2 regions of the Methylobacterium sp. 88A genome follow, and region 1 is predicted to be linked to the other one. Evidence: predicted binding sites of a transcription regulator. Region 1 holds the regulator's gene; the other holds the start of a gene.
The links. The regulator HrcA, encoded in region 1, represses chaperone genes, less so after heat shock. The targets are predictions, from matches to a motif close to GTTAGCACTCNCNNNNNGNGAGTGCTAAC.
Positions count from the first base shown of each region.

Region 2: the regulator HrcA is predicted to act here: its motif matches at 1,650-1,678, upstream of groES (co-chaperone GroES).

Region 1 is NZ_AQVT01000001.1:3,708,793-3,713,209, forward strand. It holds gene A3OM_RS0117780 (glutathione S-transferase family protein) at 1-29, opposite strand, end outside; gene A3OM_RS0117785 (WYL domain-containing protein) at 105-809, shown strand; gene A3OM_RS0117790 (glutaminase) at 839-1,768, opposite strand; gene hrcA (heat-inducible transcriptional repressor HrcA) at 1,982-3,079, shown strand; gene A3OM_RS26670 (DUF1236 domain-containing protein) at 3,427-3,696, opposite strand; gene A3OM_RS26675 (hypothetical protein) at 3,801-4,238, opposite strand.
Region 2 is NZ_AQVT01000001.1:983,687-988,103, forward strand. It holds gene groL (chaperonin GroEL) at 1-1,199, opposite strand, end outside; gene groES (co-chaperone GroES) at 1,294-1,581, opposite strand; gene A3OM_RS0104610 (magnesium transporter CorA family protein) at 1,796-2,797, shown strand; gene A3OM_RS0104615 (polysaccharide biosynthesis C-terminal domain-containing protein) at 2,900-4,348, shown strand.

The DNA of each region.
Region 1 (4,417 bases):
CTTTTGGGCGAATGAACGAGGGTCAGCATCGAAGTACTCGTGTTGGCGGGGTCGACACCGATGCTTATAGACGAGCGCTACTGCCACTCTGCGTCAGTTGAACTTTGGCTCGCACGGACCGCCTCTTCCGACTGCTTCAGGCTCTGCGCATGCTGCCTGCGCCGGTGACGGCGGCCCGGCTGGCGGAGGAGACGGGCGTCTCCCTCCGCTCGCTCTACCGCGACATCGATAGCCTTCGCGCAGCCGGCGCCCATATCGAGGGCGAGCGCGGCTACGGCTACCGACTGATCGAGGACGGGGCTCTGCCGCCGCAGATCTTCGATCGAATCGAGATCGAAGCACTGGTGCTCGGCTTGTCCGAGGTCCGGCACATGGGGGATCCGGCGCTGGCGAGGGCCGCCGCCGCAGTGCTCGCCAAGGTGGCGGCGACCCTCCCCGATACCGGCCAACAGCACCTGCTCCACGCGGTCTCGCAGGTCCGGCGCTCCGAGGAGCGCTTCGCCCCCTCCCCCGCCACGGCGGTGATCCGCGAAGGGTGCTGGCGCGAAGAGGCGGTGACGATCCGCTACGCGGACGGTGAGGCGCGGATCACGAAACGGACGATCTGGCCGCTTGCGATCGTCTATCTCGACCGAAAGTTGGTGGTCCTCACTTGGTGCTGTCTGCGCGAGGCGCACCGGATGTTCAGAGTGGACCGGATCGCCGCTGCCGAACTCGCGGGCGCGAGCTTCCGGCCGAAACGCGTGGGGCTCCTGCGGGACTACCTCGCTGTGTTGAAGAGAAAGGCCGCGGACGCGCCGGAGAGCTGAGGACCGGAAAGGCGCCCGGGCGAGCGCGATCAAGCGCCGAAGATCGACCAGCCGAGGCGCTTGGTCAGCTGTTCCATGGCGATCCGGCCAAGATGGGAATTGCCGGATGCGTCGAGGCCCGGCGACCAGACAGCGATCGAAGCCTTTTCCGGTGCCACGGCGATGATCCCGCCGCCGACTCCGCTCTTGCCCGGCAGGCCGACCCGATACGCGAACTCACCCGAGCCGTCGTAGTGACCGCAGGTGAGCATCACCGCATTGATACGCCGGGCTCGCTCAGCCGAGACCACGGAATAACCGGTCAGCGGGTTGCGCCCGGAATGCGCCAGGAAACGGGTGGCGTTGGCGAGTTGCCGGCATGACATGGCGATGGCGCAGTGGTGAAAATAGACGCCGAGGGTAAAATCCACCGGATTGTCGAGAACGCCGAAGGATTTCATGTAGTTGGCGAGCGCGATGTTGCGAAAGCCCGTGCGCAGCTCCGAGGCCGCCACCGCCTCGTCGATGATGATCGTGGGATCCTGCGCCAGGAACTGCATGAAACGCAGGATCTCGCCCAGGGCCTCCCTCGGCTGATGGCCCGACAGGATCACGTCGGTGACCGCGATGGCACCGGCATTGATGAAGGGATTGCGCGGAATGCCGCGCTCGCGCTCCAGCTGGACGATGGAGTTGAAGGGGCTGCCCGAGGGCTCGCGTCCCACCCGGCGCCAGAGACGGTCGCCGGCCATACCGAGTGCCAGGGTGAGGGTGAAAACCTTCGAGATGCTCTGGATCGAGAACGGCGTGTCGCTGTCGCCTCCCGCCGCCACGTGACCGTCCGCGTCGATGACGACGAGACCGAACGCCTTCGGGTCGACCCTGGCGAGTTCCGGTATGTATGTGGCGACCTCCCCCCGGTCCGGCCTGTCCGCCATCTCCTCGGCGATCTCTTTGACGACGGTGTCGAGGTCGGGCACGGCGGCGTGTTCCTCCGAACGGACGGGAGCGGCGGGTCCGTCAACCAGACCCACCGGCCACAGCGAGCAGGCTCGCGAGGGCGGCGACTCAACGCAAAGGCCGTTCCGTTCGGGCGGCAAACGGATTAGCAGACCACAGGGCGGCTATGCCTCACCGGTAAAGGTTGTGCCCGGGCTCCGGGCCGGACACAATCGGCGGTCAGGAAACACCCATTGACCGAACGCGCGCATCCCTATTCCTCGTCGCAGCAACTTCAGGCCCTCTCGGCCCTGAACGAGCGGACACGCGAGATCTTCCGGCAGATCGTCGAGAGCTATCTCACGACCGGCGAACCGGTGGGGTCGCGCAACCTCGCGCGGATCCTGCCGATGGCCTTGTCCCCGGCCTCGATCCGAAACGTCATGGCGGATCTGGAGCATTCCGGGCTCATCTTCGCGCCCCACACCTCCGCCGGGCGCCTGCCGACGGAACTCGGCCTGCGCTTCTTCGTCGACGCCATGTTGGAGATCGGCGATGTCGGCCGCGAGGAGCAGGAGCGGATCGAGGCGCAGATGCGCGCCGCCGCCTCGGGCCACACCTTCGAGAGCGCCCTCGCCGAGGCCTCGTCGATGCTGTCGGGCATTTCGCGGGGGGCGGGCGTGGTCGTCACGACCAAGAGCAACGTCCATCTCAAGCACATCGAGTTCGTACGGCTCGATCCCGCCCGCGCCCTCGTCGTCCTCGTCTCCGATGACGGCTCGGTGGAGAACCGCCTCCTCGACCTGCCGCCCGGCCTTCCGGCGGGCGCCCTGCAGGAGGCCTCGAACTACCTCAATGCCCGCTTGCAGGGGCGGACCCTCGGAGGCTTGAGAGCGGAAATCGAGGCTGGCCGCGAGGCGATGAAGCGCGAACTCGACGTCATCACCGAGCGGCTGGTCGATGCCGGTCTCGCCACCACGGTCGGGACGTCAGAGGCACGCCAACTGATCGTACGCGGCCAGGCGAACCTGCTCGACGACCTGCGCGCGGTGGAGGATCTCGAACGGATCCGCCTGCTGTTCAACGATCTCGAGACGCAGAAGGACGTCATCGAACTCCTCTCCCGCGCCGAGGGCGGCGAGGGCGTCCGCATCTTCATCGGCTCGGAGAACAAGCTGTTCTCGCTCTCGGGCTCATCGATGATCGCGGCGCCGTTCCGGGACGGTTCGCAGAAGATCGTCGGTGTCGTCGGCGTGATCGGTCCGACCAGGCTCAACTACGCACGGATCGTTCCGATGGTGGATTACACCGCCAGGGTGGTCTCGCGGATGCTGGATCGAGGCGGCCGCTGAGGGGCACCGTGCGGGCCGGCTTTGCCCGAGCTACGTGGTCCGGAAAGGCACCGCGCGTTTCTGCGCTTGGGAACCTGCGACACGTCGAGGGCCTGAACGGCCAAGCGGTGCCGGCGCCGGAGCGACATGCCTTTCGCCCCGAGCAACAGATCGGTGGAGAAGCGGAAACGTAGAGGCTCCGGATCAGTGATGACAACCGATCCGGAGCCTCTGGACTTACCTTCGCATCATCACGTCGCGGCTGTTGAGCACCAGTATCGCTATGGCCGGCATCGCGGCTACGGACGACAAAGGAAGATGCTTCGCCCCGCGGCGGCTCCCCTCTCGGGGAAACCGCCGATCCGAGATCAGCCGCGAATGACGTCCACGATTTCGTAGGTATCGGGATCGACGATGACGATGTCATCATCGACGAGGACGTAGCGGTAGTCTTCGTATTCCGGCACGATCCGAACGATATCCGGCGGGAGGTCGTAAAGGGTGTAATTGCGAGCGATGGCGGTCCCCACCGTCAGGGCGAAGGCACCGGCGGCGAGGCGTGGAATGCCGCGACGCAGCACGTTCTGGCGAAACTCCGTCCGCTGCGGAGCACCAAGCCGGCCATAGGCTCCGCGCACGGCGCCACTGTCGCCTCGTCCGCCTCGATCTCCACGCCCGCCCCTGTCACCGCGATCACCCCTCTCGCGATCCATCCGCTCGCCACGGTCCGCCTTACCGTCCTTCATGTCGCGATCGGCCTTGCCGCCTCGCTCCATGCGCTCGCCCCGGTCCAGCTTGTCATCGCGTTCAGGCTTACCATCGCGATCGGCCTTGCCGTCACGATCGGGCCGGCCGGCATCTGTTCTTCCGCCGGCACCCGGACGTTCACCCTGATCCATGCGGCCATTCCGGTCGCCACCGCCCCGTTCCATCCCGGCAGATCCGCCGCGCTCGCCCGCCGGACCGCCACGTTCCCCCGGGGAACCGCCACGCTCCGAACCGCCTGCTGCTCCACCACGTTCCGCTCCGGCGCCACCGCCGCCACGCATTCCGGCGCCTCCGGCCGATCCCGCACCACCTGCGCCGCCACCACCCGGCGCCCCGGCTCCTGCCGCGCCGCCGCCCGCACCGCCTCCACCGCCGGCTCCAGGCCCACCTTGGGCGAAAGCAGTCGCCGCACCGACGACCAGAACGGCAGCCGTCATTGTACTCCGCAAGAGCTTGCTCATGTCGATCAGTCCATTCTCATGTGGAACTCAGACGCCGACAGGCGCCGATGCGAAGCCGAAACAGAAAGACCGGCAAAACCGTTCCTCATTTTTTGTAACATGACGCCTCTCATCATGGAGAACGCTACGC
Region 2 (4,417 bases), 2.7 Mb from region 1:
AGCGCGTCGTCGACGCGGTCCTTCTTCTCCTTGACCTCGACCTCGGTCGCGCCGCCGACGCGGATGACCGCGACGCCGCCGGCGAGCTTGGCCAGGCGCTCCTGGAGCTTCTCACGGTCGTAGTCCGAGGTGGTCTCCTCGATCTGCGCCTTGATCTGGCCGACGCGGGCTTCGATGTCCGCCTTCTCGCCGAGACCGTCGATGATCGTGGTGGTCTCCTTCTCGATGCGGATGCGCTTGGCGCGGCCGAGCATAGGGAGGGTGACGTTCTCGAGCTTGATGCCGAGGTCCTCGGCGATCATCTGACCCTGGGTCAGGATCGCGATGTCCTCGAGCATGGCCTTGCGGCGATCGCCGAAGCCCGGAGCCTTGACGGCAGCGACCTTGAGGCCACCGCGCAGCTTGTTCACGACGAGCGTGGCGAGAGCCTCACCCTCGATGTCCTCGGCGATGATGACGAGCGGCTTGCCGGTCTGCACCACGGCCTCGAGAACCGGCAGCATCGCCTGGAGCGACGAGAGCTTCTTCTCGTGGATGAGGATGTAGGGGTCCTCGAGCTCGGCGACCATCTTCTCCGCGTTCGTGATGAAGTACGGGGAGAGGTAGCCGCGGTCGAACTGCATGCCCTCGACGACGTCGAGCTCGGTCTCGGCGGTCTTGGCTTCCTCGACGGTGATGACACCCTCGTTGCCGACCTTCTGCATGGCATGGGCGATCATCTCGCCGATTTCCTTGTCGCCATTGGCCGAGATGGTGCCGACCTGGGCGACTTCCTCGGACGAGGCGACCTTCTTGGCGCGGCTCGTGATGTCCTTCACGGCGGCGGTGGTGGCGAGGTCGATGCCGCGCTTCAGGTCCATCGGGTTCATGCCGGCGGCGACGTACTTGGCGCCTTCACGGACGATGGCCTGGGCCAGGACGGTGGCGGTGGTGGTGCCGTCGCCAGCGATGTCGTTGGTCTTCGAGGCCACTTCGCGCACCATCTGGGCGCCCATGTTCTCGAACTTGTCGGAGAGCTCGATCTCCTTGGCGACGGTGACGCCGTCCTTGGTGATGCGGGGAGCGCCGAAGCTCTTCTCGATGACGACGTTGCGACCCTTGGGGCCGAGCGTGACCTTCACTGCATCGGCGAGAATGTCGACGCCGCGGAGCATCTTCTCGCGGGCATCGGAGCCGAAGCGTACTTCTTTCGCTGCCATGTTCAAATCCTCATGAGGTTCGAAGCCCTGAGGCGCTCATCGAAGTGCGCGCTCGAAGGGCTTGGATGGGAAGAAGGAAGAGGGCCGGGTCGCTTTAGGCGACGACGCCCATGATGTCGGATTCCTTCATGATCAGGAGGTCCTGACCGTCGATCTTGACTTCGGTGCCGGACCACTTGCCGAACAGGACGCGGTCACCGGCCTTGACGTCGAGCGGGTTCACCCGGCCGGCCTCGTCACGGGCGCCAGGGCCGACGGCGACGATCTCGCCCTCTTGCGGCTTCTCCTTGGCGGTATCGGGGATGATGATGCCCCCCTTGGTCTTCTCTTCGCCTTCGATACGGCGGACGACGACACGGTCGTGCAGCGGACGGAACTTCATGAGCTGCCCTCTTGCTTCAAATTCATGGATGGCGTTGATGCGGCCGAAGGGCTCGCCCAACCCAGGCTGTTAGCACTCCCGAGCGAAGAGTGCCAAAGCAAGGGCGGAGGTAGGCCCAAGCCCCTTGCGAGTCAAGACGCGGACGACGCGTCATGCCGCGTTTGCGCAGCATGTTCTGCTCTCCGGTCGCTGACAGACGGATGACAATCACCCCATGATCAGTCTTCAGGGACCGCAGGGCGCGGTCGAGCATTCCGGCGCAGCCAATGGCGGCGGCGTGCCGAGCCACGCGATCTGGATCGATCTGAACGATCCGAGCACCGAGGAGGCGGAGCATATCGAGGCCGCCACGGGCTTGCGCGTCCCCTCGCGAAAAGCCCTGAGCGAGGTCGAGAATTCCAGCCGCCTGCGGCGGCTCAAGAACGGGCTCTCGCTCTCCACCCCGATGATCACCTTCGACAAGGTGGATTCGCAGCTGACCCCGCTCGGCTTCGTCCTGACCCGGGACCGGCTCATCACGGTCAGGTTCAACGAGCTGCGCGCCTTCGAGGAGGTCAAGAAGCGCATCGGCGACGGCGACGGCGATTGCCAGACCGGCACCGAGATCTTCCTCCTCCTGGTGGAGGAGCTGGTGGACAGCCTCGCTGACGCCCTGGAGGAGATGGGCGCCGATCTCGACGCACTCTCCACCCGGATCTTCGATTTCGACGTGAGGGCAGGGGGCGTCGCCGGCGATTCCGGCAAGACCCCGCGTCGGCGCGACCTGGCCCTCCGCCGCATCCTCCGCAGCGTCGGCCGGCGGGGCAAGGCGCTCGGCAAGATCCGCTCGAGCCTACTCGGCCTCGAGCGCATCCTCCCGTTCGTCGCCGGTGAGTGCGAGCACCTCCTCGGCGCCACGGAGATGCCGCGCTTCGAGACCCTGCGCCGGGACATCGCCTCCCTCGACGAGTTCGAGATCCGGCTTTCGGAGAACGTGCAGTTCCTCCTCGACGCCACCCTCGGCCTCATCAACATCGAGCAGAACAACACCTTCCGCGTGCTCACCGTAGTCTCGGTGGTGGGCGTTCCGCCGACCCTCATCGCCTCCATGTACGGCATGAACTTCAAGCACATGCCGGAACTCGACTGGGTCTACGGCTATCCCTATGGTCTGTCGCTGATCGTCATCAGCGCGATCATCCCGGTCGTCTTCTTCAAGCTGCGCGGCTGGTTCTGACGCGGGGCCGACCGGTCGGGTTCGGGATTTAGGGAATTCTTTTCGGGCCGGCGCGCAAGGATCGAGAGCAGAGCCGGGCCTCCGGCGACCAGAGTCGACCGTATGGCCGTGATCGCCGCCTTCATCCTGAATGCCGGGCTCAATTTCTGCCTCGGCCTGCTCCTCGCCAAGCTGATGGGGCCGGCGGATTTCGGCCTGTTCGGCCTCGCCACCACGGGCGCCGTGGTCCTCAACACCCTCGTCTTCGAATGGCTCCGGCTCTCGGCCACCCGGTTCTATTCCAACCGCGTCCGGCAGGAAGAGCCCTGGATCCGTCATGGACTGGACCGCGCCTATGCCGTCCTCGCCCTCGTCCTGCTGGTCGCCTCCGCCCTGTGCGCGGTGGTCGGCGCGACGGTGGAGATGGATGCGCAAGGGCGCTTCGCCATCGCGGCGGGGGCAGGGCTGGCCGCCTTCGGCATCGGCCTGTTCGATTATCACGCGGCCCTGACGCGGGCGCGCTTCGACGGCGGCCTCTACCTGAAGCTGACCATCGTCAAAAACGGCCTCGCCTTCCTGCTCATGGCGGGGGCGGCCTGGCTGTTTCCCCAGCCGGTCTGGGTGCTCGTCGCCTGCGGGCTCAGCCAGTTCCTGCCCGTCCTCGTGCTGCGCAGGCCTCTGCTCGATCCGAAGGTGCCCATCGTCCGCGTGCGCATGGGCGAGACCTGGCGGCTGTTTCGCGCCTACGGGCTGCCGCTCATCGCCGCGAACGCGATCTACCAGATCACGCCGTTCCTCAACCGCAGCGCCATCGCCATGTGGTTCGGACTGGCGGAGGCCGGCTATTTCGCCCTGGCCGCCGATGTCGCCACCCGCAGCCTGAGCATGATCGGCACGGCCCTCGACCTCATCCTGTTCCAGCTCGCCGTGCGGGTGGACGAGCACGAGGGCCACGTGGCGGCCGAAGCCCAGATCGGCCGCAACGCAAGCATCGTGGTGGCCCTGATGGTGCCCTGCGCCGGCGGGCTCTGGGCGGTGCTTCCTGCGATCCAGGGGCTCATCGTGCCGGAGGCGTATCGCGGACCCTTCGCCCTTTACGCGCTGATCCTCATTCCCGGCCTGCTCTGCGGCACGCTGCTCAATTTCGGCCTCAACCCGATCTTCCAGATCCGCCGCAAGACGGTGCCGGTCATCGCCGCCGCCATCGTCGGCCTCGCCGTGAACGCCGTCTGCCTGCTCGTCCTGCCCGCGCATTTCGGGGCGCCCGGCATCGCCATGGCGCAGAGCGCCGGCCTCGTCGCCTCGACCCTGTGGCTGGCGGTCCGCGCTCTCGCCGGACCGCAGCGCCTGCGGATCGATTGGTGGGACGTCTTTGCCGCCTGCACCGCCACCCTGGCGATGATGGCCTGCCTCGCGCCGTTCCGGCACATGGACCCGGCCATGGCCCTCGCCATCTCCCTGCCCCTCGGCGTGCTGGTCTACGCCCTGCTCGTGGCGCTGTTCGACATCGCCGGCCTGCGCGGCCTCGCCGCCGCGTATCTGCGGCAGCGCGCCGTCACCCCGACCGCCTGAGACAGGAGCGCCGCTTGAAAGGGGGGCACCGCTTCCCGCATATGGTTCGGCAAAGGATGCCGGCGAGCA